3 regions of the Streptomyces sp. NPDC002463 genome follow, and region 3 is predicted to be linked to each of the others. Evidence: riboswitches for the same ligand, from Rfam matches in the RefSeq annotation. Region 3 holds a riboswitch; each other region holds the start of a gene.

Region 1 (9,839 bases), on a different contig from region 3:
ACAGCCCCGTGATCCGGCGATTGACGACGATCGCTGCACGAGTCACGGTTCCCACCACCCGACCATGATCAACCATCCGGGGCTCGACGCCTCACCGCTTACCGTGCACGAGCTCGTTAGCATCACTATCCGTGAGCCTCCACGGAAAGTGGACCAGGGCCCGTTCTCATCGACGAAGCCACCCGGAGAAGCATTCTGCTGGTCAACATCCTCACTGCGTTCGTGTTCGGCCTGACCACGATCACCTCGGCCGTCCTCTCCGACCGCATGGGGCGACGCCGAGTCCTCATCGCAGGAACCGTGTTCGGTATCGCCGCAGGCCTGCTGGCCTTCCAGATCATGCAGCCGGGCAGCGCAGCGTCCTTCTTCGCCGGCGTCAGCATTCTGATGATCGCCCTGGGCATCCCCTACGGCCCCGCCGCCGCATACCTGCCCGAACTGTTCAAGACCCGCTACCGCTACACCGGCACAGGTATGGGATACAACCTCGCCGGGATCCTTGGCGGCGGTGCGCCGCTCCTGCTCGCCCCGCCTCTGGCCGAACGCTACGGCGGAATGGGAGTCGCCTGGTACCTGTCGGCACTCGGCGTCATCAGCACCCTGTACCTGCTGCGCCTGAAGGAGACACGCGGCGTGCAGATCGAGATCCCCGAAGCCACAGCGGCCGAACCCGCTTGATCTGACGACAGGCGCGGCCGCCCGGTGTTGCCTGCCTGGCCGTCCACTCCGGCTTGGGCGTTGGGCAACGCCCATGCCCGTGACCGGCTGGTTCGCAGAATCGTCGTTGGTGCCGCGCCGCCGTCGCTCTCCCTGAGTACATCTGTCCGATGCCCGTTCCTGCAGGCGGCCACGTAGTTCAGCGAGAGCCTGTACAGGCCTTCCAGGGCACCGCCCGGGTAGGGATATAGGCCACGACAGTGGTGCGGACCTCCTCGGCGCGGCATACACCGCTCAGAGATCGTCGATGATCCGGCCGAGGAAGTCTGAGCACGCCAGCAGGGAGAGCCAGGACCCCACGTGGTGCTGCCGGGTCAGGGGTGGGAGACGGCTTCGGTGAGGCGGTCGGCTGCGTCGACGGCGGCCTTTGCGAGCCGGGCGCCGGGGTGTCGGGTGAGGCGTTGGATCGGGCCGGTGACCGTGACGGCGGCCACGACACGGTGGGACGAGTTGCGGACCGGTGCCGAGACGGAGGCCATGCCGGGTTCGCGCTCTCCGATCGACTGGGCCCAGCCCCGGCGCCGTACGCCGCTGAGAGCGGTGGCCGTGAAGCGAGCACCCTGCAGACCTTCGTAGAAGCGCTCGGGTTCCTCCCAGGCCAGCAGGACCTGGGCGGCGGAGCCGACCTTCAGGGGGAGCGTGGACCCCACCGGCACGATGTCGCGCAGGCCGGAGGTCCGCTCGGCGGCGGCGATGCAGACGCGCATCTCGCCCTGGCGCCGGTAGAGCTGCGCACTCTCGCCGGTGGCGTCCCGGAGGGAGGTGAGAACCGGGCCGGCCGCGGCCAGCAGGCAGTCCTCGCCCGCGGCGGCCGAGAGCTCGCCGAGTCGAGGGCCGAGGACGAAGCGACCCTGCAGGTCCCTGCCGACCAGGCGGTGGCGTTCGAGTGCGAGGGCGAGTCGGTGGGCCGTGGGCCGCGACAAGCCGGTGGAGGCGACCAGCCCCGCCAGAGTGGCCGGGCCCGACGCCAGCGCGCCGAGGATCACTGCGGCCTTGTCGAGGACGCCAACACCACTAGAAATATCCGAAATGTCCATGAAGGGGGTACTCCAGTCTCGGTCCGCGAGCCGAGGCCCGCGGTGACCTCACCCAGGGGAGGGCAGGGATGATCAGCGGGAAAGGACCGAAGCGGTCGGCCGATATGCCGCGGCGATCACGAGATGGGTACGCGGAAAGCCCGGGGCGGACAGAGCCGGGGCGAAAGGCAGCACAGAGAGCACCGTGTCTCCTCATCTTTTCCCGCGCCACGTTGGCGCGGGCCGGAGTTGGCACTGATCCCGACGGCGCGGCGCGAACATGGAACGCCGAGTCGATCGGGGAGTTGCCGGGGCTTCGTAGGGCCGGTCCCTCCACCCCTCTGGATGATTCGCGGGGAACCATACAAGACTTTCGGGGCTACCTGCCAATGGCTTCCTGCCGGGAGGGCGGCAGATCAGGCCGGCTGTGACACAGCCGCAGGGCGAACCGAATCCGGACGGGATCGCGGGAGCGAGGTGGGCCAAGAGACCCCGGACGGTCGTGCCGGCCCGCTACGAGGCAGCCAAATTGGCCGGGGGACTGTAAATCGTTCGGGGCATCCTCCATGATCGGGAGTTACGCCGAACGATTCAGTCCCCCTGCGGCGAGTCCGACCAGGACTCAGCCGGCCGCCGACACCAGGCCCGCTTCGTAGGCGGCGATGACGAGCTGGATCCGGTCGCGGGCGTCGAGCTTGGTCAGGAGCCGGGCCACATGGGTCTTGACGGTGGCGGGGCCGATGAAGAGTTCGGCGGCGATCTCGTGGTTGGACATGCCGCGTCCGACCAGGGTCAGTACCTCGCGTTCCCGCCCCGTGATGCCGTCGACCTGCCGGCCCCGTGACGGGAACGGTCCGGTTGGTCGACGGCCGGCGGAGGCCGGGGGCCGTCCGGCGAACTCCTGGATGAGGCGGCGGGTGACGCTCGGCGCGATCAGCGCGTCACCGGCGGCGACCACCCGGATCGCCGCGATGATGTCGACCAGCGCCATGTCCTTGACGAGGAACCCGCTCGCACCCGCGCGGAGCGAGGCGTAGACGTTGTCGTCGTCGTCGAAGGTGGTCAGGACGACGACGCGCGCCGTGTCGGATCGTTCCGTGATGAGCCGGGTGGCTTCGATGCCGTCCATACCCGGCATGCGGATGTCCATCACCACGACGTCGGGTCCGAGGTCCGCAGCGAGCTCGACCGCCTCCGCGCCCGTGCCGGCCATCCCCACGACGTCGAGGTCCGGGATGTCGGCGATGACCATGGCGAGGCCGGTGCGCACGAGTTCCTGGTCGTCGGCGAGCACGATACGGATCGTCATGCCGGCAGCCTAGCCGTGACTCTGAAGCCGCCTTCGGGCCTGGACCCGGCGCTGAACCGGCCGTTCAGCAGGGCGACCCGCTCGCGCATCCCCGAGATTCCGTGACCGGTCCCCGCACCACCCGTCCGCACCGCACCGCGTCCCCCGTCGTCCACGACGTCGATGGCCAGTTCCCCGTCGCGGTACTCCACGGACACGCGGCAGTGGCCGCTGCCCGAATGGCGCACCACGTTGGTGACCGACTCCTGGATGATCCGGAAGGCGGCCAGGTCGGTCTCCGGATGCAGGGGACGCCGCCGTCCCAGCCAGCACACCTCGACGCGTACCCCGGCGTCGGCCGTCGTCTCCGCGAGCCGGTCGACGGCCTCCAGGCCCGCCGGTGCGGCGGCCCTCCCCGGACCCGCCTCCGCCTCGTCCGCCTCCGTCTGGCGCAGCGCGCCGAGCATGCGCCGCAGGCCTGCCAGCGTCTCGCGGCTGGAGGCCTCGATGGCGTGCAGAGCCTTGCGCGCGCCGTCCGGCTGGGTGTCGATGACGAGGCTCGCGGCGCCGGCCTGGATCGCGATGACGCCGATGTTGTGGGCGACCATGTCGTGCAGTTCCCTGGCGATCCGCAGCCGCTCGGCGACCACCGCCCGGGCCGCCGCCTCCGCGTGCAGGGCCTCTCCGTGTTCCCGCCGCTGGCGGATCGAGTGGCCGATCAGCCAGGCGAGGACGACGGTCAGCACGGCGGCCGACACCTCGGACAGGACGTCGCCGACCGTCTCGTTCCCCTGAGACCCGACCAGCCAACCGCCCACGAACGTACCGGTCCAGACGGCGGTCACGGCGCCGGCGGCCGCGATCCCCGTCCGGCGCGACCTGGTGGCCGCGATCCAGCAGATCAGCACGTCCATGGCGGGGAACAGAGGCCAGGTCCGCCCCGTGAGCACCATGACGGCGATCGACTCGGCGAGCATCAGCCCCAGCACGGGCAAGGGGTGGCGGCGAGCCACTCCGACCGGCGACGCCATGAGAGCGGCCACTCCCGCGCCGGCCCAGAGCCCCCAGCGCAGGAGGGGCTGCGGAGAGAGGTGGAAGAAGGCGTTCATCCCGGTGAACAGGACCAGCGCGAACAGGGCGGCCGCGCCCCGGGCGACCGCCGTCCGGGCCTGGGGCGACATCCGTCTCAGCAGCGGGAGCCGCGGCGTTCTTCGATCCACCGGCCGATCGTAGCCAGCCCGTCCACGGCCGGGCGTCCGCCCAGGAGCGTACGCCCGGGAGGGGACGCGTCCGGTCACGGGCGGTCCGCCCGTGACCGGACGCCGTACCGGGTCCGCCCGGGGCACCGTTGGCCGGGTGATCGACATCAATCAACTCACCAAGCGCTACGGCGGCGTCCTGGCCGTCGACGGCCTGACCTTCACCGTGCGCCCCGGGCAGGTGACCGGGTTCCTGGGCCCCAACGGCGCGGGCAAGAGCACCACACTGCGCGTGCTGCTGGGCCTCAACTCCCCCACGAGCGGCAGCGCCACCATCGACGGCCGTCCGTTCCGCGGGTTCGGCACCGGACTGCGCCGCGTCGGCGCCCTGCTGGACGCGAACGACGTCCACAAGGGACGCACGGCAACCGCGCACCTGGCCGCACTGGCCCGCAGCAACGGCCTGGCCCGGCGCCGCGTCCGGGACGTCCTGGAGACGGTCGGCCTGGGCGAGGCCGGGCACCGGCGGATCGGCGGCTTCTCCCTCGGCATGCGGCAGCGCCTCGGCATCGCCTCCGCCCTGCTCGGCGACCCGCCCGTCCTGCTGTTCGACGAGCCGGTCAACGGCCTCGACCCCGAGGGCATCCGGTGGGCGCGGGAGCTGTTCCGCCGTCTGGCCGCCGAGGGGCGGACCGTGTTCGTCTCCAGCCATCTGATGAGCGAGATGGCGAACACCGCCGACCACCTGATCGTCATCGGGGGCGGCAGGCTGATCGCCGACGAGCCGGTCGGGGACTTCGCCGCCCGTGCCGCTCACGCCGGCGTCACCGTCCGCACGCCCGCCCCGGACGCCCTGGCCGACGTCCTGCGCGCGGCCGGCGCGTCGGTGCTCGCGGGACCCCGGGGCACCCTCAAGGTCACCGGCCTGACCACCGACCGCGTCAACGCCCTCGCCTTCACGCACCGCGTGATGGTCCACGAGGTCACCGCCCACGGCGGATCGCTGGAAGACGCGTTCATGCAGCTCACCGCCGACAGTGTCCAGTACCGTGCCGGAGACCCCCGATGACCGCACTCACCACCTCACCCGGACTCACCGCCCGGACCACGCCCCGCTGGCGCGATCTGCTCGGCGCCGAATGGATCAAGCTCCGGTCGCTGCGCTCGACCTCGATCGTGCTGGTCGGCACCGTCCTCCTCGCCTGGTACGTCGCCTACGACGGCGCCCACCAGGCCTACACCGCCTGGCCCGGCTTCGAGGAGGACTTCAGACGGATCTTCGACCCCGGACACGAGACCCTCTACCCGCCGGCGTATCTCCTGCTCATGACCGTCGCCGGCGTGATCGGCGCGCAGACCGTGGTCGGCGAGCACGCCAATGGGCTGATCCGTACGACGTTCATCGCCGTGCCCGCTCGCAGCCGCGTGGTGCTGGCCAAGGCCGCCGTCGTCGCAGCGGTGCTGGCGTTCACCGGCCTGCTGGTGGGCGTCGGCTCCTGGGCCATCGCCATGGCCGTCTCCTCGGACCGGATCACCGCGTTCGACTGGAGCACCCCCGGTCTGCCGGGCCTCCTCGCGGCCGTCGCGATCACGTTCCCGGTGTCCGGCCTGATCGGCATGGCCGTCGGCACGCTCGTCCGCAATGGTCCGGCCACCGTCTTCGTCCTCTTCGTCAACTTCATGATCGTGCCGATGGGCCTGCTGGCGCCCGACGACAGGGTCCTGCACACCGGGAACCTCTTCGAGCAGCTGAGCAACGCCCTGCCGTTCTCCGCGTTCCTCCAGCTCACCCACCTCGGCACCGGGCACATCATGGGCCACCATCCGTCCGACACGGAGGCGTGGATCGCGCTCCCGGCCTGGTCCGTCGCTGCCTGCGCCGTCGCGGTGACGGCCCTCCGCCACCGCGACGTATGAGCACACAGAGCCTCGCAGATCCGTCAACGGGCGGCTGGGTCCTGGGCGGCGACGTGCCCGCCCGATCGACACGCCCGTGACGCACCGCCCCCTTCGGCGACCGGTCTACCCTTACGCCGCGGCATGGAACGAAACTGAGTATCTCGACTACCTGCGGTCCGAGCGGCGTGGCTACGCATGGGTAATGCAGCATCACGGCGGGCTGGCGCCGGAGGAGGCGAGGGAGGCTGTCCTGGTGCATTACCCATACGAGTCGGCTGAGGCATCGTTCCGCGGGCTGATCTTTCACGACGAGGCATGGCACTGGGCAATGCTGTCGATCCACGGCGATCGGTACGTAGTGGAACACCCCGAGCTGGTTCATCCGTCACCTGACTACCCAGCCCTTGAGTAGCCAATCGACGAACCCATTCGAACATCGAGGTAACGCTCCGCGACCGCTCCCCGGGATCTGTGCCAAAACCGGTTCTCGTGCGCATAGCCACGCGGGGATGGTCCCGCCCCCGGCCGGCCCGGTGGTTCGACCATGTCCTGCTCCCCGTACGTGCGGGGATGGCTCCGGCAAGGCGGTTCGTGTTGTTCAGTCCTGACGGGTGCCGTGGATGATGCGGTCGGTGATGGCCGTGGCGTGTTCTGGGTGTTTGTCCAGCCATGTGCGGAGGCGGTCCTGTACGGCCTCGGCGACGCTGACGCGTACTGCGGTGCCGGCCAGCATGCCGCGCGTGGAGCCGGAGAACTCGGGCCGGTCCGGTTTCACCGACACGACCGCCGTCAGACCGTCGCCGATCTGGGCGGCGCTGAGATCGGGCGCTGCCTCCGCGAGGAGCCGGCACTCCCGCAGGTACGCGTTGACCGCGGCCGCCACCCCGTCGCGGAACCCTGTCACGTGCGTGCCGCCGTGGGGTGTGGGCTCGCTGTTGGCGTAGCTGTGGAGCCTTTCCTCGGTCGCGGTAGTCCTTCCAGGAGAAGCTCTTGCGTGCGCCTTTGAGGAGAAGGTGGGTGCGGGGCCGGTGGATGAGACGGCTTTTCTCGCCGGGTTTGTAGCAGCACAGCGCGGCGACCGAGGTCCGGCGGCGGGCCCTGCCACGGACGCGGATGACGGGCGTGTGCCCGCGTCGGCCCCAGGTACGGGCCCGGGGCGGCGTCATGGAGAAGCCGGCTTCGTCCTCGAAGACGATCCAGGCGCCACATGCCGCCGCGAGGCTTTTACCCGCGGCCACACCTCCTTCTTCCACAGCTCCACCGCGTGCTCGTCACGCTCGAGTGCTCTGCGGACTGGCGCCTGCCAGGACCAGCCGTGCCGTTTGAGCAGCCGCCACACCGTCGCCACCGACAGGCTCACCCGCAGCTGCCGGCGGATCACCGCCTGGACCCGGGCCAGAGTCCGGCGTTCGTCTTCGAAGCCGTGAGCTGCAGGTCCCTTTCCGAGTTCTTCCTCGAGTACGGCGAACTGGGCGTCGCTGATGGTCGGGGAGTTCGCCGGACCTGCAGAGCGCAGGCCTTCCAGTCCGCCCTCGCGCCGGGCACGGCGCCGGCGTTCCACCGACCGCACACTCACCCGCAGGTCCCTCGCGATCACCGCGGTCTTCTCACCCGTCGCGAACCTCTGGCCGGCCTGAAGCCGGATCCCCTCACGAAACGCCCGACGCTCAGCGGTCAGGCCCCATCCTCCGGATACTTCATCCCACCGGCATACCGCGGGGATCATGAACCGTCACCACCCGACGACAACCCGAAAACCTCAGTAACCGGTCTCTGACCCACATCGCCGTCGTACCGCCCGGGTTGCTCGCCCGCGCTATCTGCGTGGTCAGAGAGCGGACTCGCTCACCAGAGCGGGGATGGAGCGACAACTGACACCTCGACAACTGCACGGTTTTCGATCAGCCCCGAGCATGCCCACTGACCAGGCCGGCACACCGGGAAAACTCCAAGCCCCCCGACAGAGTCAAGCTAGGTGTTCGTTGCGGCGATCGACATCGACAGGCCGTCGGTGAGCCATCGATGCGCCACGGTCATGTTCAGGACGCGCCCGGCCGTAGCGGTGCCGACCAGGGCCCAGTACCGCTCCAGTCGGGGGTCGAAACCGGATGACCGTGATACCAGTCCGTGGAGGTGTGCGCGGAAGGCGGGGGTGTCCGACTCCCGCCGGGCTCGCGCGTGGGCGGACACGAACGCGTCCACGGCGTCGCCCGCGCCCGGCGGCATGCCTTGGGCCAGAGCGGCGGCCGTCAGCGCGGCGGCTTCGTCGATCTCCGCGTAGAAGGCCGGGCCGTCCCTCATCTCTTCGTCGTGGTCCTGGGTCCAGCGGGTGAAACCGGGCGTGGAAATGAGCAGGTGCAGCTCGGCGTAGGCCAGGGCCGAGGCAGGGACGGGGTCCTGCGGTGGGGCGGGGGCCAGCATGGCGACCATGATGTCGAGCCGAGGCTTGGGCATGGCCGCGGACAGCTCGCGGTACCAGTGATCAGTGAGCGTGCGGTGCGCCTCCGGAAGCCGCTGCACGCGGGAGAGTATCTCCAGGCGCCGGAGCCGTTCCTCACCCGGGCAGTCGTCCAGTGCCTTGAGCGTAGCCTCGCGCCACCGCAGTTCGGTCAGTCGTTCCTGCACCGCTTCGAGCTCGGTTGCCATCAATTCGCCGAGTGTGCACTCCCCCGTGACCACCTGCGTGATCCTTGCGATCGGGGTGTCCAGCGCCCGCAGGCGTCTGATGAGCCGGATCCGCTCCCACGCCTCGGGGCCGTAGCGCCGATGACCACCGGTGCTACGAGCGGCCACCGGCAGCAGACCGCTGTCGGAGTAGTAGCGGAGCGTTTTGACGGGAAGGCCCGTTCCGGCCGCGAGTTCACCGATGCTCCACGTGTCTTGCGTCACAGCCTCTTGAACCTCCAGTGCGCGGGAGGTTCTAGCGTATTGATCGCCGACGGACCGGTCCTCGCCGTTCTCACAGTTCAGATCTCGTTCCGTCCTGCCTGGACCGGTGTGGCCGCGTGCCACCGCGTCTCGTGCCGTCCCGTCCCGTCCCCGACCAAGAACGGTGGTAGCTATGCCCCCGACCATGTCAGCCCCGCGTCCGTACGGAAGGGCCGGACTCCGCGTGGCGCTCCTCCCCCTGCTGTGCGCGGTGGCGCTGCTGTCCGCCACCGCCGCACCCGCGGCCGGCACAGGCCGCGGGTCCCCTGACTCCGAGAGACAGGACCGTACGGTCGTACGCACGGAGCAGGGCCTGGTACGCGGCGCGTCCCACGACTCGTACACCACTTTCGACGGCATTCCGTACGCCGCGCCGCCGACCGGACCGCTGCGCTGGCGTCCCCCTGTGCCCGCCGCTGCGTGGCAGGGTGTCCGGGACGCCACGACGCCGGCTGAGCGCTGTGTGCAGATGCCTACACCGGGCGCGAGCGGGGTCATCGGCTCGGAGGACTGCCTCTACCTCAACGTCACGGTGCCGGCGACCAAGTCGGCGGCGGAGAAGCGGCCCGTGATGGTGTGGATGCACGGCGGTGCGTTCCTGGGCGGTTCCGGCAGTGACTACAGCGCCGAACGGCTGGCGGCCCAGGGTGACGCCATCGTCGTCACGGTCAATTACCGGTTGGGGATCTTCGGCTACTTCGGCCACTCCGGGTTGGGCGCCGCCCCGCCGTTCGGCCTGGCAGACCAGCAGGCCGCCCTGCGCTGGGTACGGGCGAACGCCGCGCGTTTCGG
Region 2 (9,839 bases), on a different contig from region 3:
GCCGTTGTGGACGTCGTAGAGCGTGAGGCCGTCGGCGTCCGAGCGGGAGACGAAGTAGCCGTCGCCGAGGAGGACGTCGTCCTTGCCGAGGCGCAGGGTGCGCCCGTTGGCCTGGTCGTACAGGCCCGCGCCCTTGAAGTCGTCGCCCCAGAAGTTCGTGCACTTCCAGTACACCAGGCGGCCCACGGCCTGGAGCCGGCCGGGGACGCAGCCCGCGTCGAAGGACCGCACGGTGGCGGTCCCGGACGGAAGGGTCTTGGCGACCACGGTGGTCGACACGCTGCCGCTGCCGTCCGAGCGGCCGAGGGCGCTCCACAGCGTGTTGCCCCAGACGGCCGAGGCGACCGGCGTGCGCTGCTGGAGCACGGCGCCGGAGTCGGTGCCGCGGAACTCGACGACGGCCTGGCCGCCGTCCCAGCTCTGGTTCACGACGCCGAACCGACCGGAGAGGTCGACGAGCTGCGGGCTGCCGAGACCGGTCGACAGCCGGGGGCCCCAGGCGGCGGACCCGTTCCGGTAGAGCATGGTCACGTCCTGCTCGGTGCCCGCCTTGCGGCCGTGGTGGCCGTCGCCGCTCGCGAACATGGAGACGCAGTAGGTGCCGTCGTGGTTTCCGCAGTCGTCGTCCCGGCCGTTCGTGGTGCCGTCGACCGTCGAGCGCAGCTCCTCGGGCCGCCCGGAGGTCTTCAGCCAGGTGCTCCGGTAGCCGCCGATGGAGGTGTAGGGGTTGTAGATGTGGGAGTCGTCGGCCGTGGTGAGGATGCCGCTGCCGAGGGAGATCCCGGCGGGCCTGGCCTCCATGTCCGCGATGTCCGCGACCCGCTTGCGGGTGACCGTGCCGTCGGCGGCCTCGGTGAAGAGGTAGTACCCCCAGTCGAGGGCTCCGTAGGTGGTGTTCTGCTCCGCACCGGCCACCAGGAGCGAGCCGTCGGGCGTGCGGTGCACGGCCGGGGAGGCCACGGCCAGCAGGGACTTCCAGCTCCCCGTGGCATCGCGCAGGACGAGGTGGTTGCCCCGGTACCCGCCGTCGTTGCCGGGGCTGGGCGGGGTCACGGTGACGAAGGAGTCGCCGAAGCGCCGGACGACGTCGTCGTAGGAGGCGATGTCCCGCATGTCGAGGGTGGCCGGTTCCGCGTCCAGGTCGTCGCGGCGGTACACCTGGGCGTCACTGCCGGACGGGGCGCCGTAGTGGAAGACGGTGTCCTTGTCGAACGACACGCTCTCGCCCCGGGTGGAGAGCGTCTTGATCTTCCCGGTCGCCAGGTCGACGACCCACCACCCCTGGCTCATCGTGGAGTCCACCCACTTGATGCCGCGGACGGCGATCGACCGCGCGTCTCCCTCGCTGACGGAGAGGTTCCAGCCCTCGGGCAGGCCCTCCAGCAGCTGGTCCTGGACACCGCCGCCGGACGGGTGCAGAAGGTGCAGACCGGTGACGGCGCTCTCGGTGCCGGTCCGCGTGATGACGGTGTCGCCGTACGTCGCGACGTACGTCTGGCCCTCCGGGATCGGGACCGTGACCGTCTCGCCCCCACCGGCCCGCTGCTGGAGCGTCACGTGCGGGGTCGGGCTGTCCGCGTAGACGGCCACGGTGTCGGAGCCGTGCCCGAAGTCCGCCGGGTATTCGGTGAATCGGAACTCGTCGACGTCGTACGAGAGCGGCTTCGGCAGCCGGTGGTCGAGGACGGTCGTCGCGCCGGTCGCGTAGTCGATCCAGCGGAGCCGGTCGTCGCCCTCCTGCGCGGTGAGGAAGCCGGTCTCGCCGGCGTTCAGGACGATGGTGGCGCGGGGCACGAAGCGCGCGCCCGGGCTGACGACGACGGCTTCGCCGGCCGTCGTCACGGGCGCGTCGGCCGCCACCGCCCCCGCGGTGGCGCCGACACCGGCCGTCACCGCGAGGGTGACGGTGAGTGCGATGCGGCCGAGCGCACGCCGGCGCGGCCGTCCGGACAACGGGTTGATCACGTGGAAGTCCCTCCCCAGGGCATACGGCGCGGGGAAGGGGCCTCGTGGTCACGCCTCTCGTCCCCCGCGCGAGCAGGCCGACCCTAACAGAGCCCGGCCTCCGCGGGGAGGTAATTTCGAACCTGTTCAACTTCTCTTCCGGACGTCGACGGGAGAGACCGCCCGGCGCCTGCCGGAAGTACTCCGTCCCGGACCTGAGGGTGCCCGCCCCCTGCTCGCCGCCCCGCTCTCAGCCCATCCCCGCCAGGTGCGCAGCCAGCCGGTCGTACTGCTCCCGCACCCCCGCCTCCATGCCCGCCGCCAGTGCCTGGTCCCTGATCTCGTTCGACGGCCAGAAGGACGTGCTGGTCAGGGCCGTGCCGCCGTCGGGGGTCGCGTCGAAGGTGAGGGTCACGCGGACCGGCTCGGCGTCCGGCATCTGCTCGAAGACCTCCGTGTAGTCGAGCCGCTCCGCCGGGACCACGTCCTCGTACGTCCCGGAGAAGACGATCTCCTGGCCGTCCGGCCCGGTCTGGCCCCAGCGCCAGGCACCGCCCGCCCGCAGGTCCATGTCGACGACGAAGATGGTCAGCCCGGCCGCCCCGTACCACTCCCGTACGTGCTCGGGCCGCGTCCAGGCCTCCCAGACGCGGGCCGGCGGGGCCTCGAAGGTGCGGGTGACGACGAGCTCGCGGTCGGCCGGTGTCGTGAGGAGGGTGACCATGACGACGACCCCTTCCGTACGCCTCGCCCCTTCCAGCATCCGCCGAACGCCCGAGGGCGGCACCCCCACCAGGGGGTGCCGCCCTCGTTCGCGTTCAGCGATGAACTGCCGATCCCTCGGGATCAGAAGTCCATGTCACCGCCCGGCATGCCGCCGCCGGCCGGCGCAGCGGCCTTCTCCGGCTTGTCGGCGATGACGGCCTCGGTGGTGAGGAACAGCGCGGCGATCGACGCGGCGTTCTGCAGCGCGGAGCGCGTGACCTTCGCCGGGTCGATGATGCCCTCGGCGATGAGGTCGACGTACTCGTTGGTCGCGGCGTTCAGGCCGTGGCCGACGGGCAGGTTGCGGACCTTCTCCGCCACGACGCCGCCCTCGAGGCCGGCGTTGACGGCGATCTGCTTCAGCGGGGCCTCGAGGGCCAGCTTGACGATGTTGGCACCGGTGGCCTCGTCGCCCGTCAGGTCCGCCTCGAGCTTCTCGAAGACGTTGGAGGCCTGGAGCAGGGCCACGCCACCGCCGGCGACGATGCCCTCCTCGACGGCCGCCTTCGCGTTGCGAACGGCGTCCTCGATGCGGTGCTTGCGCTCCTTGAGCTCGACCTCGGTCGCGGCACCGGCCTTGATGACGGCCACGCCGCCGGCCAGCTTCGCGAGGCGCTCCTGGAGCTTCTCGCGGTCGTAGTCCGAGTCGGAGTTCTCGATCTCGGCGCGGATCTGGTTCACGCGACCGGCGACCTGCTCGCTGTCACCGGCACCGTCGACGATGGTGGTCTCGTCCTTGGTGATGACGACCTTGCGGGCGCGGCCCAGCAGGTCCAGGCCCGCGTTCTCGAGCTTGAGGCCGACCTCCTCGGAGATGACCGTGCCGCCCGTGAGGATGGCGATGTCGTTCAGCATGGCCTTGCGGCGGTCGCCGAAGCCCGGGGCCTTGACGGCGACGGACTTGAAGGTGCCGCGGATCTTGTTGACGACCAGGGTCGACAGGGCCTCGCCCTCGACGTCCTCGGCGATGATCAGCAGCGGCTTGCCCGACTGCATGACCTTCTCCAGGAGCGGAAGGAGGTCCTTCACGGAGGAGATCTTGGAGTTGACGATCAGGAGGTACGGGTCGTCGAGCGACGCCTCCATGCGCTCCATGTCGGTGGCGAAGTACGCCGAGATGTAGCCCTTGTCGAAGCGCATGCCCTCGGTGAGCTCCAGCTCCAGACCGAAGGTCTGGGACTCCTCGACGGTGATGACGCCTTCCTTGCCGACCTTGTCCATGGCCTCGGCGATGAGCTCGCCGATCTGGGTGTCGGCGGCGGAGATGGAGGCCGTGGAAGCGATCTGCTCCTTGGTCTCGACATCCTTCGCCTGCTCGAGCAGGGCGCCGGAGACGGCCTCGACGGCCTTCTCGATGCCGCGCTTGAGGGCCATCGGGTTGGCACCCGCGGCGACGTTGCGGAGGCCCTCGCGGACGAGCGCCTGGGCGAGGACGGTGGCGGTGGTCGTACCGTCGCCGGCGACGTCGTCCGTCTTCTTGGCGACTTCCTTGACCAGCTCGGCGCCGATCTTCTCGTACGGGTCCTCGAGCTCGATCTCCTTGGCGATGGAGACACCATCGTTGGTGATCGTGGGGGCGCCCCACTTCTTCTCGAGGACGACGTTGCGGCCCTTGGGGCCGAGGGTGACCTTGACGGCGTCAGCGAGCTGGTTCATGCCGCGCTCGAGACCGCGCCGGGCCTCCTCGTCGAACGCGATGATCTTGGCCATGTGAAGTGGTCCTCCCGGACATGGGGTGGATAACGCTCCAGGACCGCGCCGACGCCCGCGACGGACGGCCTGCGTGCCCTGTGGTTCCTTGCCCCACCTGGCCGCGGGCCTCGTCTGCCCGATCCTCGTAAGCACTCTCACCTTCCGAGTGCTAACGCCAATGATTAGCACTCGCCCTAGGAGAGTGCAAGCGACTCTCGCGTTTCGGGAGGCGGATCAGGACGACGACCGGGACGCTCCCGGAACGCACGAGGGGTCCGCATCCCCTCAGGGATGCGGACCCCTCGACGGCGTTGCGTCGGTGGCCGATCGCGCCGCGCTCAGACGGCGAGCTTGACCATGTCCGCCTGCGGACCCTTCTGGCCCTGCGAGATCTCGAACTCGACCCGCTGGCCTTCTTCGAGGCTGCGGTAGCCATCCATCTGGATCGCGCTGTAGTGGACGAAAACATCCGCACCACCGTCTACCGCGATGAAGCCGTAGCCCTTCTCCGCGTTGAACCACTTGACGGTGCCCTGAGCCATGCCTAACTCCCCTATTACTGGCCCTTGCGCGGGACCCGCACTTCGCGGACCCGGGTCAGACCTCTGCGCCGGAACGCGTCGACCGCGGCTGAATGTATCTGCCCAACTGCCCTCTGCAACAGGTCATTCGACCGAGAATTCTGGGCGCCCCGGAAAGGGGAATTGGGGAGAATCCTCAGGATGACGGGGCAAGTCGGGCCCGGCAAAACGCGCAGAAGGTACACAACGTGCGCGCACTTTGGCTGCTTCTTGTCGTGCGGGGGCGCATTCTCATATGCGTTCGGCATGAGCAGCGGAGGGGACTTCCCCAACTCTACCGCGCTCAACCATGCAGAATTGCCCCTTCCGCTTATCGCGCGGAAGGGGCAATTCGTACTGACCGGTAAGCCTGAGCGGGTCTCAGTTACGGCTCAGCAGCCGCCGGCGACGGCCGGGATGATCGAAACGCCCGCGCCGGCCGGGGTGGCCGTCTCCAGGCCCTGCTCGAAGCGCACGTCGTCGTCGTTCACGTAGACGTTGACGAAGCGGCGCAGCTTGCCCTGGTCGTCCAGGACGCGGGCGGCGATGCCCGTGTGGTTCTTCTCCAGGTCCGCGATGACCTCGGCGAGGGTCGCGCCCTCGGCCTGGACCTCGGACTGACCGCCCGTGTAGGTGCGGAGGATGGTGGGGATGCGGACGTTCACTGCCATGTCTTCGAAACCTTTCAGTGGGCCAGGAAAGCGGACCGGCCTTGAGGGGACGGCCCAGGCGGACCGGCCCCGAGTGGACCGGCCCTCGGCGGACCGGCCCTCGGCGGACCGGCTCAGGCGGGCCGGCTCAGAGCGCCAGGCCGGCGTCGCGGAACGCGTCCAGGCTCGGGCGGATGGTGACGGTCGCCTGAGAGGTGTCGGCCACCGCGTCCAGGGTCTTGAGTCCGTCGCCCGTGTTGAGGACGACGGTGGTGAGGTCCGGGTCGATCAGACCGGCCTCGACGAGCTTCCTGGTGACGCCGACGGTCACGCCGCCCGCGGTCTCCGCGAAGATGCCCTCGGTGCGGGCGAGGATCTTGATGGCCTCGACGACCTGCTCGTCGTTCACGTCCTCCACGGCGCCGCCGGTCCGGCGGGCGATGTCGAGGACGTACGGGCCGTCGGCCGGGTTGCCGATGGCGAGGGACTTGGCGATCGTGTTCGGCTTCTGCGGCCGGACGACGTCGTGACCGGCCTTGAACGCGACGGAGACCGGGGAGCAGCCCTCGGCCTGGGCACCGAAGATCTTGTACGGCTTGTCCTCGACGAGGCCCAGCTTGATGAGCTCCTGGAGACCCTTGTCGATCTTCGTGAGCTGGGAGCCGGAGGCGATCGGGATGACGAGCTGGTCGGGGATGACCCAGCCGAGCTGCTCGCAGATCTCGTACGCGAGCGTCTTGGAGCCCTCGCCGTAGTACGGACGGAGGTTGACGTTCACGAAGCCCCAGCCCTCGCCGAGCGGGTCGCCGATGAGCTCCGAGCAGAAGCGGTTGACGTCGTCGTAGTTGCCCTCGATGGCGACGAGGTCACCGCCGTAGACACCGGCCATGACGACCTTGCCCTGCTCCAGGTCGTGCGGGATGAACACGCAGGAGCGGAAGCCGGCGCGGGCGGCGGCGGCGCCGACGGCGCCGGCCAGGTTGCCGGTGGAGGAGCAGGAGAGGGTGGTGAAGCCGAAGGCGCGGGCGGCCTCGATGGCCTGGGCGACGACCCGGTCCTTGAAGGAGTGGGTCGGGTTGCCGGAGTCGTCCTTGACGAACAGCTTGCCGGGGGCGACACCGATCTCGCGGGCGAGGTTGTCGGCCTGGACGAGCTTGGTCCAACCGGGGTTCAGGTTCGGCTTCTCGGCGACGTCGGCGGGGACGGGCAGCAGCGGGGCGTAGCGCCAGATGTTGGCGGGGCCGGCCTCGATCTGCTTGCGCAGCGCCTCGGGGTCACCGGTGGGAAGGTCGTAGGCGACTTCGAGCGGTCCGAAGCAGAGCTCGCAGGCGAAGATCGGTCCGAGCGGGAAGACTTCACCGCATTCGCGACAGGAGAGCCCGGAAGCGGGACCGAGGTCGACGGTGGTCGCGGGGGTAGCGGTCTGTACAGCCATGGAGGCGAGGCCCTTTCTCCTCATCTTTCCCATGACGAATTTTTCGCCATGAGACGGATTTGGCACCTTCCCTAGCCGGGGACCTCGCGCAAACAAGCTGCGTCCGTCAGGACACCACTAGGGGTGGTGGCCGGGAGACGGGTGGGCGAGTAACCGACTGGAGGGTTGCCGGGGCTTCAACGGGCCGTTTCCCTCTGCCCCTCTGGATGAGCGGTATTCGATTGTGAAGCGCGGTGGACTTTCGTTCCTGCGCTCCGACGCGGGCGGCACCCCGACGTGCATCGGGCATCCGCGTTGTTCAAGACTGTAACCGAAGGCCCGGACGCTTGGACCGGCCGTCCGAACCGCGAGATGGAGATCACGTGCTGGAAGAGGTGGAACGCTGGCTGGACCGGCGGTCCTGGTCCGTGACGGACCGGCCGCTGGAGCGGATCCTCGCCGCCAAGCGGAACACGAAGGTCAGCGTCGTCCTGCCGGCGCTGAACGAGGAGGCGACGGTCGGGGACATCGTCGCCGTGATCCGCCGCGAGCTGATGACGGAGGCGGTGCCGCTCGTCGACGAGCTGGTGGTGATCGACTCGGGCTCCACGGACCGTACGGCGGAGGTGGCGGCCGCGGCCGGGGCGCGGGTGGTCGCGCGGGACTCGATCCTCCCCCGAATACCGGCCCTGCCCGGCAAGGGCGAGGTCCTGTGGCGCTCACTGATGGTGACGGGCGGGGACGTCGTGTGCTTCGTGGACGCGGACCTGCGGGACTTCTCGGCGGACTTCGTGACGGGGATCGTGGGCCCGCTGCTCACGGACCCGGACGTCGACTTCGTGAAGGCGATGTACGACCGCCCGTTCGGCACCGAACTCGATGGGATCGCCTCCGGCAAGACCCCCGGTCAAGGCGGCCGGGTCACGGAACTGGTGGCCCGCCCCCTCCTCAACCTCCACTGGCCGCTGCTCGCCGGTTTCGTGCAGCCGCTGGGCGGCGAGTACGCGGCGCGGCGCTCGCTGCTCGAACGGCTGCCCTTCCCGGTCGGTTACGGAGTGGAGCTGGGGCTGCTCGTGGACGCCCTGCACACGGTGGGCCTGGACGCGCTCGCACAGGTGGACGTCGGCGTGCGCAAGCACCGGCACCAGGACGGGCAGGCGCTCGGCCGGATGGCGGCGGCGATCTACCGGACGGCACAGCTGCGGCTCTCGCGGGGTCACCTGGTGCGGCCGAGGCTGACGCAGTTCGAACGGGGCGAGAAGGGCTTCGAACCGCGGACGTACGCGGTGGACACGGAGGAGCGGCCCCCGATGGCCGAGATCGCGGAGTACGCGCAACGCCGCGTGGCGTGACGCCCGACGACGCTGGGTGGCCGGATCAGCTCGTCTCGTATACGTACGTTTGAGCGTTTACGGGACGGGCTAGGTTCGCCACATGGCTACTGTGCTCGTGGCATCCAACCGGGGCCCGGTCTCGTACGCGCTCGGCGAGGACGGCTCGCTCGACACCAGACGGGGCGGCGGCGGCCTGGTCTCGGCCCTGAGCACCATCGACACCCGGGAGAGCCTCTGGGTGTGCGCGGCGCTCGGCGAGGGCGACAGGGAAGCGGTCCGGCGGGGTGTCGCCGAGCAGGGCGTACGGATGCTGGACATCGCCCCGGACGTGTACGCCGACGCGTACAACGGCATCGCGAACTCGGTGCTGTGGTTCCTCCACCACCATCTGTACGACATCCCGCGGGAGCCCGTCTTCGACGCGGGGTTCCGCCGCCGCTGGGAGTCGTACCGCACGTACAACCGCGCCTTCGCGGAGGCGCTGGCGGCGGAGGCGGCGGAGGGGGCGGCGGTCCTGGTGCAGGACTACCACCTGGCGCTGGTGCCCGGGCAGCTCCGCGACCTCCGCCCGGACCTGCGCATCGCCCACTTCACGCACACGCCGTGGGCGTCCCCGGAATACCTGGGCATGCTCCCGGCCGACATCCGCGAGGAACTCCTCCGGGGCATGCTGGGCGCGGACCGGCTGGGCTTCCACACCCGGGCCTGGGCGAGGGCGTTCGAGGAGGGCGCGGGCGACCTGGGACGCACGAGGGTCGCGGCGTACCCGCTGGGCGTGGACGGCGAGGAACTGCGGGCGCTGGCGTACCGCCCGGAGGTGGACGAGAAGCTGGCGCAGCTCCGCACGGAGACCGGCGACCGCAGGACGATCGTCCGAGTGGACCGCACGGAACTCTCGAAGAACATCCTGCGAGGCCTCCAGGCCTACCGAGAACTCCTCACCACGCACCCCGAATGGCGCAACAGAGTCGTCCACCTGGCCTCGGCGTACCCCTCGCGCCAGGACCTGGAGTCGTACAGGTCGTACACGACGGCGGTGAGCGACCTGGCCGAGGAGATCAACACCGAATTCGGCACGCCGGACTGGCAGCCGGTCCTGGTCTCGGTGAAGGACGACTTCACCCGCTCCCTGGCGGCGTACCGCCTCGCGGACGTGGCCCTGGTGAACCCGGTGCGCGACGGCATGAACCTGGTCGCGAAGGAGATACCGGTCGTCTCGGAGACGGGCTGCGCGCTGGTCCTCTCCCGGGAGGCGGGGGCGTGCGAGGAACTCCACGAGGACGCCCTCGTCGTGAACCCCTTCGACGTCTCGGAAACGGCGGAAGCCCTCCACAGGGCCCTCACGATGCCCCCGTCGGAACGCGCGGACCGCACGAAACGCCTGACGGCGACGGCCACGGCGCACCCCCCGCAGCGCTGGTTCCTGGACCAGCTGGAGGCGCTGCGGGAGCGGTGAGCCGGTGGCCCGCTCCGCCCGACG
Region 3 (9,839 bases):
GGTCGAACTCGGTGCGCGCGGCCGGCGCGAGCGCGGGGTCGAGGCCCGCGAGGTATCCGGCCTCGTCGCGGTCGAGCAGCGCCCGCGCGTGCCGGTCGAGCAGTCCCTGGATCTCCCCGGTCGCCGGTCGCTCCGGCGCGGGGGCCGCGCATCCGGCGAGGGTCAGCACCGCGGCGAGCAGCCCCGCCGCCACGCCGCGCGCCGCTCCACTCCGCCGAACCCGCACGCACCCGATCGTACGGGGCGCCGAAGGGGCGCGGCCGGGCCCACGGGTCCGTGCGTGCTCGCCCCGGAGGCAAGCGGCGGAGAGGGAGTGCGCTAGACCCGGGTGACGGTCACGTGGGACATCATGTTCACCGGGTCGTAGCGGACCCGCGCGCCCGGGTACGGGGCGTGGATGACCTGGCCGTTCCCGGCGTAGATCGCCACGTGGCTGGCGTCGCCGCGGTACGTGACGAGGTCGCCGGGCTGCGCCTGCGAGAGCGGCACCTGCCGGCCCGCGTACCGCTGCGCCGAGGAGGTGCGCGGCAGGCTGATCCCGGCCTTGCGGTACGACCAGACCATCAGGCCCGAGCAGTCGAAGGCCGAGGGGCCGGTCGCCCCCCACACGTACGGCCTGCCGATCGCGCTGCGGGCGGCGAGCACCGCGGCGGCGGCCCGCGAGGGGCCGAGGTCGCCGAGCGGCGGCAGCGCCTCGGCGGTCGCGCCGTCGGGTCCCCCGGCGCGCTCGCCGGTGCGGGAGGCTCGGTCGTAGTCGGCGCGCTGCTCGACGGTGAGGGAGGCGAGCACCCGACGGGCCTCGGCCAGCTTCCGCTCGACGGTCCGCTTGTGGCGGGCGACCTCGGCCCGGCTCTGCTCCAGTTCGGCGAGGGCCGTGCGGGCCTCGCTGCGCTGCTGGCCCAGCCGGCGCAGCTCGCGGCGGAGTTCGCCGAGCGCGGCGCTCTGGCGGGCGGTGACCCGGTCCAGGGCGGAGGCCCGGTCCAGGTAGGTGTCGGGGTCGGAGGAGAGCAGCAGGGCGAGGGCGGGGTCGATGCCGCCGGAGCGGTACTGGGCCCCGGCGACCGAACCGAGCGCGCCCCGCATGCGGTTGACGCGCTCCTGGCCGCGGGCGAGGGCGTCCTGCGCCTGGGAGACCGTCCGGCGCAGCGCGTCCGCCTTCTCGTCCGCCCGGTTGTAGCTCTCGGTCGCCTTCTCGGCCTCCTCGAAGAGGCGGTCGACCGTGGCGCGCGTGGCCGCGGGCGTGGTCCCGGGGTCGGCGCTCGCGGGGACGGCCCCGAGGGACGCCGCCGCGGTGGCCGCGGCGGCGGCGGCGGTGAGGACGGTGACCCTGACGGGTCGGCGGTGGGACGCCACGAATCGCGCTCCGTTCGGCTCGACGCTGACTGGCGCGGCAGACAGTAGCCGCTGATCAGCCCTCCTCCAACGAAGCCGCCGGGCACACAAAGTGACGCCCCGCCGGAGAACACAGGTCACCGGCGGGGCGTCAGGTCAGTGCGCGTCGCCGCGAACCACCCGTTCGGGCGGCATGGCGCGGCGTTTCGGAGTGCGTCAGATACGGACGCCGAACATGAAGCCACCGATGGTGTTCATGGACTCGTAGCGGACGAAGGCACCCGTGTACGGGGCGTGCAGGACGGTGTTGTTGCCCGCGTACAGGCCCACGTGCGACAGGCCGTTGAAGAAGACCAGGTCGCCCGGCTTGAGCTGGCTGCGGCCGATCTTCACACCGTCGTTCTGCTGGGTGTAGGTGGTGCGGGTGAGGCCGACGCCGGCCTGGCCGTAGGCCCACTGGGTCAGACCCGAGCAGTCGTACGAGTTGGGGCCCTCCATGCCGGAGGCGTACGGCTTGCCGATCTGGGTGGCGGCGGCGGCGAGAGCGGCGGCACCGCGCTGCGAGGCCGGGACCTCGTTGCCCAGGTCGACGCGGTCGCCGGCGGCGCGGCTGGCGCGCTGCTCCTGCTGGCGCACCTTGGCGCGCTCTTCGGCGGTGAGGGTGTTGAGGAGCTGGCGGGCCTCGGCCAGCTTGCCCTGGAACTTCTTCTTCTTCTCGCCGAGGGTCTTGCGGACGTCCTCGAGGTCGGCCAGCTTCGTGGTGGCCTCGGCCCGCTCCTGGGCGAGCGTGCGCTGCTTCGCCTGGATCGAGGTGAGGACGTCGGCCTGCTGGGCGCTCAGCTGGTCGATCGCGGACGCCTTGTCGAGGTAGGTGTCCGGGTCGGCGGAGAGGAAGAGCTGCAGCGCCGGGTCGATGCCGCCGGAGCGGTACTGGGCACTGGCGACCGAACCGATCTGGTCGCGGAGGGTGTTGAGCTCCTCCTGACCGCGGGCCACCTTGTCCTGGAGCTGGCCGATCTCCTTCTGCAGCTTGCCCCGCCGCTCCTCGGCGAGGTTGTACTGCTCGGTGGCCTCCTCGGCCTCGTGGTTCAGCTTGTCGACCTTCGACTTGACCTCGTCGATCTTGGGCTGTGCGGGGGCCGCCTGCGCTCCGGACTGGGCGGAGAGGGCGACGGCGGCGGCCGCTGCCGCGGTGAACACGGTCACACGGGTACGGCTCGGCTGCTTGGGTCGACGGTGGGACGCCACGAAGGCGAGCTCCTTCTTCCTCGAGCCGCCCAACCGGTCAGGGGCAGGCGGTTCCTCCGCCGCCACCCCGGATGGGTGATCAACCGCGCGAAGGTTCGAAGCCCGACCCTAGTGACCAAGTTGTGATCAGTTCAAATCCCGCTGGCAAAAATCTCGCCCACGCACCACTTTATTTACATACATCACACGGCCAGTGATGGGCACTTGACCGTGCGCCACCCACAATTCGGGCATAGCGCCCAGGACTTGCGATGTGTCACGAGAGGCGCGAAAGCCGCTTCAGCAGCAAGGCGGACGTCACCGGCCGCGCCCCTGCCTTCGCGACGCCGTCGGCCACCTCGCGGTCGGTGGAGACCACCACGACCGGCCGCCCCGGCGGCTCCGCCCGGACCAGCTGCCGGATCAACTCGTCCGCCGTGACGCCGGGCTTGGAGAACAGCACCCGCACCCCGCGCGGCGGCGCGAGCAGCACCGGGGCCGCCAGCTCCGCCCCGTCGAAGACACAGGTGACCTCGGCGCCGGAGCGGGCCGCGAGCGCCGAGAGACTGCCGAGCAGCCGCAGCCGCTGCTTCTCCAGCGGCATCGTCGGATAGCCGGTCTTGGTGACGTTGTAGCCGTCGACGACCAGGTGCGCCTGCGGCAGCGCGAGCAGCTGGTCGAGCAGCGCCGGATCGGTCTCGGAGAGCGCCCGCGCCGCGATGTCCTTCGGGGACATCCGCCCCGGCTCCACCGCGTCCACGGTGTCCGCCGGGTGCACCGAGACGGGCGGCAGCGCGAGTTCGCGGCGCAGCCCCTGGGCCGCGTCGAGGACCGTGTCGAGCAGCAGCCGCAGCCGCATGTCCTCCACCGAGCGGCCCTCGCGGGCGGTCCTGCGGCTGGCCTCCAGGGCCGCCTCGACCTCGCCGAGCCTGGCCTTGAGCCGCCGCGTCTCGCTCTCGGCGGCCGACACCTGCGCCGCCGACTCGGCCCGCGCGGCCTCGATCTCGCCCTGGACCTTGCGCAGCGCGGCCTCGCCGCGCTTGACGTCGCTCTGGGCGCTGCGCAGCTTGCGGTGAAGCGATTCCGCCTCCTTGCGGGCGGCGTCCAGGTCGTGCCGGAGCTGCTCGGTCTCGCCCCGGGAGCGGTCCTTGGCGGCGGCGAGCTCCTCGCGCAGCCGCTCCAGCTCGCGCCGGCCGGCCTCGTCGGCCCGCTCGGCGTCGGCCCGCTCGGCCTCCTCGCCGGCGGCGGCGACGAGCTTGACCCAGCCGGGCGGGCGCAGCACGTAGGCGGCCGCCGCCACGTCGACGGGGTCGGCTGCCGCGGGCGGGGTGCCGGCCTCCACGGCTCCGGCCAGCTCGGGCTGGCCCTGCTTGAACCGCTCGCCGATCCGCTGCCGGAAGAGGGCGTCGGTGTCGAGCGCCGCGGCCATCGCGTTGCCGGCGAACCTGGCCCGCCGGCTCGCGGTGAAACGGGCGTACTGCCTCAGGGGCGCGGGCAGCTCCGCGACGGTGAGCCCGCCGAAGGCGTCCGCGACCAGCGCGACGACCCGCCGCCGTACACCTTCCGGCAATGGGTGGTCGAGCGTCTCGGCAGCGTCACCTGCCGCGCCGGCCGGCTCACCACCGTGCGCGGGCTGCTCCACGATCCGTCACCCCTATGTCGTCCGCGCCGTCCCTCAGGAGGCGGCGCCCGGCCTGTCCACCAGTTCGATCTGGTCCACCGCGTTGCACCAGCGGCAGCGGACCGACTCGATGGTCTCACTGACCACCTGCCGCTCCTCGACCGTCGGGTCGCCGGCCAGGTCCAGATGGACGTACTCCACGACCTTCGAGGAACGGGTCACGTCGAAGCGGGTCAGGTTGCCGCAGAGCGTGCAGCGCCAGCGGGTCTCGTCGGTCGGCAGGGGAACCGTCGTCATCGGTCCATCCTTCTTCCTGTTGCGTGGTACCAGGTGCGGGAGCCGCGGTGCGCCGTCGAACTGCGGTCGGTTTTGCCCGTAACCCTACGGCCTCCCGGGGAGAGCGGGGCACGGCGAGGCACTCTGTCCACATGGACCCCGGTACGCCATGATCTGTCCATGATCGACTGGCGAGGCGCGGTCCTCGGTGCCTGGCGGGGCGCCCGCAGCGGACCCACGGTGACGTACGGACTGATCGCCGCGTGCTGCCTGCTCTTCGTGATCAGTCCGGTCGCCGGACTCAATCCGGTGTACGGCACGGGCGACGAGCTCCTGGCCGCCCAGGGCGCCTACTTCCGCCGCTGGGGCGTCGTCCCCGACGAGCTGACGGGCGGCGAGCCGCGCGCCCTGCTCACCCCGCTGACCGCGCTCTTCGTCCACGGCAGCTGGCTCCACCTCCTGGGCAACATGCTCTTCCTCTACGTCTTCGGGGCGATGGCCGAGGAGCGCATGGGGCCGGTCGAGTTCTGCCTCTTCTACCTGGGGACCGGCTACGTCGCCCTGTCCGGGTACGCGCTGGCACACGCCGACAGCGACCAGACCCTGGTCGGGGCCTCCGGGGCGATCTCCGCGGTGCTCGGGGCCTTCCTCTTCCTCTTCCCGCGCTCCCGGGTCACCAGCCTCTTCCCCTTCCTGTTCTTCCTGCCGCTGCGCTTCCCCGCCTGGATCGTGCTGATCTTCTGGTTCACGCTGCAGTGGATGGCCGCGCGGGCGGCGGGCGCGGGGCCCGGCGTCGCCTATCTGGCCCATGTCGTGGGCTTCTCCGTCGGCTTCCTCTACGCCTGGGGGCGCTTCCGCGGTGGGGATAGAGTGAAAGCCCAAGCCGCGGCGACCGAGGGAGAAAGCCAGCCGTGATCACCGCGATCGTGCTCATCAAGACCAGCGTGGACCGCATCCCCGAGATCGCCGAGTCGATCGCCGCGCTCGACAGCGTCAGCGAGGTCTTCTCGGTCACCGGTACGTACGACCTGATCGCCATGGTCCGGGTGCCGCGCCACGACGACCTGGCGGACGTCATCCCCGGCCGCATCAGCAAGATCCCCGGAGTCGAGGCCACGGACACGCACGTCGCCTTCCGCACGTACTCCCAGCACGACCTGGAGGCGGCGTTCGCCATCGGCCTGGAGTCCTGACACCGCGCGTGGCACGGCCGAAGGGGGCCTCCCGACCGGGAGGCCCCCTTCACCCGTACGAGTGAGCGATCAGCCGCGGTCCGGGACGCAGCGGCCGTCCTCGGTGCGGTACTTCCACTGCGCGCCGTCCCGGACGAGCTCCTTGACGGCGCCGACGAACCGCTCCACGTGCTCGTCCGGCGTACCGGCGCCGAAACTCACCCGGATGGCGTTCAGGGACCGCTCCCCCGGGGCCGCCTCGGGGGCACCGCACTCGCCCGGGTCCTGCGGGTCGCTGCCGAGCAGGGTGCGGACCAGCGGGTGGGCGCAGAAGAGGCCGTCGCGGACGCCGATGCCGTACTCGGCGGAGAGCGCGGCGGCGAAGTGGGAGCTGTTCCAGCCCTCCACGACGAAGGAGATGACGCCCACGCGGGGCGCGTCGTCGCCGAAGAGCGAGAGGACGCGAACCTCGGGCACCTCGGCCAGGCCCTCGCGCACCTTCGCGATCAGGTGCCGCTCGCGGGCGACGAGGGAGTCGAAGCCGGCCTCGGTGAGCGCCTTGCAGGCGGAGGCGATCGAGTAGACGCCGATGACGTTCGGCGAACCGGCTTCATGTCGGGCCGCGGTGGTGTGCCACTCCACGTCCACACCACCGTCGGCCCGACGGGCTACCTTGCGGGACGCTCCACCGCCCGCGAGGTAGGGCTCGGAATCCTGCAGCCAGTCGGCGCGGCCGGCGAGCACGCCGGAGCCGAAGGGCGCGTACAGCTTGTGCCCGGAGAAGGCGACCCAGTCCACGTCCAACTCCTGCACGGAGACGGGGTGGTGGGGCGCGAGCTGGGCGGCGTCGAGCACGATCCGGGCGCCGTGCGCGTGCGCGGCGGCGGCCAGCTCCGTCACCGGCCACAGCTCGCCGGTGACGTTGGAGGCGCCGGTCACGCAGACGAGGGCGGGGCCGTAGGGGTCGCGTTCGGCGAGGGCGCGCTCCAGGGTCTCGACGGCCTGCGCGGGGGTGCGGGGCGCGTTGAGGTAGGTCACGCGGGCGTCGCGCCAGGGCAGCAGCGAGGCGTGGTGCTCGGTCTCGAAGACGAAGACCTCGCAGTCGGCCGGGATGGTGGCGGCGAGCAGGTTGAGCGAGTCGGTGGTGGAGCGGGTGAAGACGACCTGGTCGCCGGGGCGGCAGTCGAGGAACTCGGCGACGGTGGCGCGGCTGTTCTCGAAGAGGTCGGTGGAGAGCTGGGAGAGGTACCCGGCGCCGCGGTGGACGCTGCCGTAGTAGGGGGCGTACGCGGCGACGTCGTCCCAGACCCGCTGGAGGGCCGGCGCGCTGGCCGCGTAGTCGAGCGCCGCGTAGGTCACCTCGCCGCCGGTGACGAGCGGGACGGTCACGTCCCGGCCGAGGACCGGGAGCGGGGCGGCGCAGCAGGGGTCGGCGGACTCGGCGGCGGTGTCGACGGTGGCGGTGGCGGCGTTCGGGCATGCGGACATGGCGGTATCTCCCGGCATAAAAAGGGCGCGAAAAGGCGTGAAAGGGCCCGCGGGGCGGCAGCGCGCGAAGGGCTGCGCCGCACTACGGGTGGAGAGGGGAAGAGGGGCCGAAAGGGCCCTAACGCATTCGCTTGCTCACGAGACAACGCTCCCTAGAGGACCAAGGACCCCAGGGTTAGGCGCAGGGGTCCGCGCTTGCCGCAGGCTTCTGCTCGTACGGCCTGGTCTTCACCCGGGGCACCCCGCCACGGACGGAGGGTTGCCGGACAGCCGGCCGGGGCCTTGCAGCTGTCACTCATGACCTGTTCCAGAACTTATGCCAGACGATCAATACGCCGCAACCCCGTCCCGGCATCCGGGACGGGGTCGCAATGCTCCGTTCATACGACCTCAGGCGTTGCTGGCGGCGATCCACCGCTCCAGGGAGCGGCGGGCCGCGCCGGAGTCGATCGATTCGGCCGCCTTCGCGATGCCGGCACTCAGCTGCTCCGCCAGGGTGCCCGTGCCGGGATCCAGGGCGGTGAGCGCCGCCGCCGCGTTGAGCAGCACCGCGTCCCGTACCGGACCGGTCTCCCCCGCGAGCAGCCGGCGGGCCACGTCGGCGTTGTACGAGGCGTCGGCGCCGCGCAGGGCCTCCAGGGGGACGAGCTCGATGCCGACGTCCCGAGGGTCGAAGCGCTCCTCGGTGACGCCGCCGTCCTTGACCACCCAGACCCGGGAGGTGGAGGTGGTGGTCAGCTCGTCGAGGCCGTCGTCGCCGCGGAAGACGAGGGCGGAGTTGCCGCGCTCGGCGAAGACCCCGGCGACGACCGGCGCCATGCGCGGGTCGGCGACGCCGACGGCCTGGGCCCGCACCTTGGCCGGGTTGGTCAGCGGGCCGAGGACGTTGAACGTCGTCCGGATGCCCAGCTGGCCTCGGGCCGCGGCGACGTGCCGCAGCGAGGGGTGGAACTTGACCGCGAAGCAGATGGTGATGCCGGCTTCCTCGGCGACCTCGGCGACCCGCCGCGGGGTGAGGTTCAGGTTGATGCCGAGCTTCTCCAGGACGTCGGAGGAGCCGGAGGCGGAGGACGCGGCGCGGTTGCCGTGCTTGACGACCTTGGTGCCCGTGCCGGCGACGACGATCGACGCCATCGTGGAGATGTTGACGGTCTTGGCGCCGTCGCCGCCGGTGCCGACGATGTCGACGGCCGGTCCCGGCACCTCGATCGTGTTGGCGTGCGCGTACATGGTCCGGACGAGGCCGGTGATCTCCTGGACGGTCTCGCCCTTGGCGCGCAGCGCCACCATGAACCCGGCGATCTGGGCGTCGGTCGCCTCGCCGCTCATGATCAGGTCCATCGCCCAGGCGGTGTCGTCGGCGGACAGATCGTTGCCGTCGAGGAGGCCGTTCAGCAGGACGGGCCAGGAGCGGCCCGCCGACGTAGGTCCTCCAGCGGGGGTCGCAGCGCTCATGGCAGCTCCTGATGATCACGTGACGGATACACACCCACCCTATCGACCTCCGGGGACGGCAAAGAGCCCCGTCCATCGAATGGACGGGGCTCTCGCCGTGGCGACCTACAAGGTCAGGTGTTCAGGGTGATCAGTGGTGGCCGTGGCCGCTCTGGATCTCCTTGTACTCCTCGACCGTGGGCTTGGCGATCTGGCTGTCGTCGCCGTAGTAGCCCTTGTTGAGCTTGACCCGGAGCTTCTCCATGCGGCCGATCTTGCGCTCGACGCCGTTCTCGTCGACGGCCGGCGGAAGCTCGGCGGCCTCGTACTGCTCGTGCGCCGTGAGGCGGTGCAGCTCGCCCTGGCTGAGCGGCTCGTGGACCTCGACGAACTCACCGTGCGGCAGGCGCTTGATGATGCCCGACTCGCGGCCGTGCAGCACCTTGTCCTTGTCGCGGCGCTGGAGGCCGAGGCAGATCCGCTTGGTGGCGATGAACGCGATGACCGGACCGGCGAAGAAGAAGATCCGCACGAACCAGGTGATCGAGTTGAGCGACAGGTGGAAGTGCGTCGCCCAGAGGTCGTTTCCACCACCCACGAGCATGATCATGTACGCGGTGATCCAGGCGACACCGAAGGCGGTGCGCGTCGGAGCGTTGCGCGGGCGCTGCGCGATGTGGTGCTCGCGCTTGTCGCCGGTGATCCAGGACTCGATGAACGGGTAGACCGCGATGGCCGCGAGGACCGCCGGGAAGATCGCCAGCGGGATCATCACGCCGAGGACCAGCGTGTGGCCCCACAGGTTGATCTCCCAGCCCGGCATGACACGGATCAGACCCTCGGCGAAGCCCATGTACCAGTCGGGCTGGGCGCCGGTGGACACCTGGTCCGGGCGGTACGGGCCGATGGCCCAGATCGGGTTGATCGAGGCGATCGCCGCGATGACCGCGATGACACCGAAGACCAGGAAGAAGAAGCCTCCGGCCTTCGCCATGTACACGGGCAGCAGCGGCATGCCGACGACGTTGTTGTTCGTCCGGCCGGGGCCGGCGAACTGCGTGTGCTTGTGGACGAACACCAGGATGAGGTGGGCGACCACGAGGCCCAGCATGATGCCGGGGAGCAGCAGCACGTGCGCCGAGTAGAACCGGGCGACGAAGTCGCCGCCGGGGAACTCGCCGCCGAACAGGAACATCGACAGGTACGTGCCGAGGACCGGCACGGACAGGATCGCGCCCTGCATGAAGCGGACACCGGTGCCGGAGAGCAGGTCGTCCGGGAGCGAGTAA

The links. A riboswitch is a leader RNA that binds a small molecule or an ion and turns the genes downstream of it on or off. The one in region 3 is predicted to bind S-adenosylmethionine.
Region 1: another riboswitch for S-adenosylmethionine. It lies ahead of ACFYX3_RS40975 (IclR family transcriptional regulator); the one in region 3 lies ahead of ACFYX3_RS06200 (aminotransferase class V-fold PLP-dependent enzyme).
Region 2: another riboswitch for S-adenosylmethionine. It lies ahead of thrC (threonine synthase); the one in region 3 lies ahead of ACFYX3_RS06200 (aminotransferase class V-fold PLP-dependent enzyme).

The regions. Positions count from the first base shown of each region.
Region 1 covers NZ_JBIARL010000041.1:27,916-37,754, reverse strand. Annotated here, with positions in the region: gene ACFYX3_RS40980 (MFS transporter) at 169-678, shown strand; gene ACFYX3_RS40975 (IclR family transcriptional regulator) at 1,032-1,754, opposite strand; SAM riboswitch class I at 1,944-2,085, opposite strand; gene ACFYX3_RS40970 (response regulator) at 2,356-3,042, opposite strand; gene ACFYX3_RS40965 (sensor histidine kinase) at 3,039-4,241, opposite strand; gene ACFYX3_RS40960 (ABC transporter ATP-binding protein) at 4,378-5,289, shown strand; gene ACFYX3_RS40955 (ABC transporter permease subunit) at 5,286-6,137, shown strand; gene ACFYX3_RS40950 (hypothetical protein) at 6,718-7,224, opposite strand; gene ACFYX3_RS40945 (winged helix-turn-helix domain-containing protein) at 7,282-7,845, opposite strand; gene ACFYX3_RS40940 (MerR family transcriptional regulator) at 8,091-9,008, opposite strand; gene ACFYX3_RS40935 (carboxylesterase/lipase family protein) at 9,193-9,839, shown strand, end outside.
Region 2 covers NZ_JBIARL010000030.1:23,373-33,211, reverse strand. Annotated here, with positions in the region: gene ACFYX3_RS38040 (FG-GAP-like repeat-containing protein) at 1-1,965, opposite strand, end outside; gene ACFYX3_RS38035 (SRPBCC domain-containing protein) at 2,195-2,668, opposite strand; gene groL (chaperonin GroEL) at 2,791-4,419, opposite strand; gene ACFYX3_RS38025 (cold-shock protein) at 4,740-4,943, opposite strand; gene ACFYX3_RS38020 (MoaD/ThiS family protein) at 5,354-5,632, opposite strand; gene thrC (threonine synthase) at 5,760-7,070, opposite strand; SAM riboswitch class I at 7,064-7,259, opposite strand; gene ACFYX3_RS38010 (glucosyl-3-phosphoglycerate synthase) at 7,409-8,377, shown strand; gene ACFYX3_RS38005 (trehalose-6-phosphate synthase) at 8,460-9,815, shown strand.
Region 3 covers NZ_JBIARL010000002.1:231,014-240,852, reverse strand. Annotated here, with positions in the region: gene ACFYX3_RS06235 (hypothetical protein) at 1-226, opposite strand, end outside; gene ACFYX3_RS06230 (NlpC/P60 family protein) at 319-1,353, opposite strand; gene ACFYX3_RS06225 (NlpC/P60 family protein) at 1,549-2,580, opposite strand; gene ACFYX3_RS06220 (NYN domain-containing protein) at 2,837-4,201, opposite strand; gene ACFYX3_RS06215 (hypothetical protein) at 4,235-4,477, opposite strand; gene ACFYX3_RS06210 (rhomboid family intramembrane serine protease) at 4,637-5,371, shown strand; gene ACFYX3_RS06205 (Lrp/AsnC family transcriptional regulator) at 5,368-5,649, shown strand; gene ACFYX3_RS06200 (aminotransferase class V-fold PLP-dependent enzyme) at 5,719-7,116, opposite strand; SAM riboswitch class IV at 7,303-7,419, opposite strand; gene trpD (anthranilate phosphoribosyltransferase) at 7,507-8,571, opposite strand; gene ACFYX3_RS06190 (cytochrome bc complex cytochrome b subunit) at 8,702-9,839, opposite strand, start outside.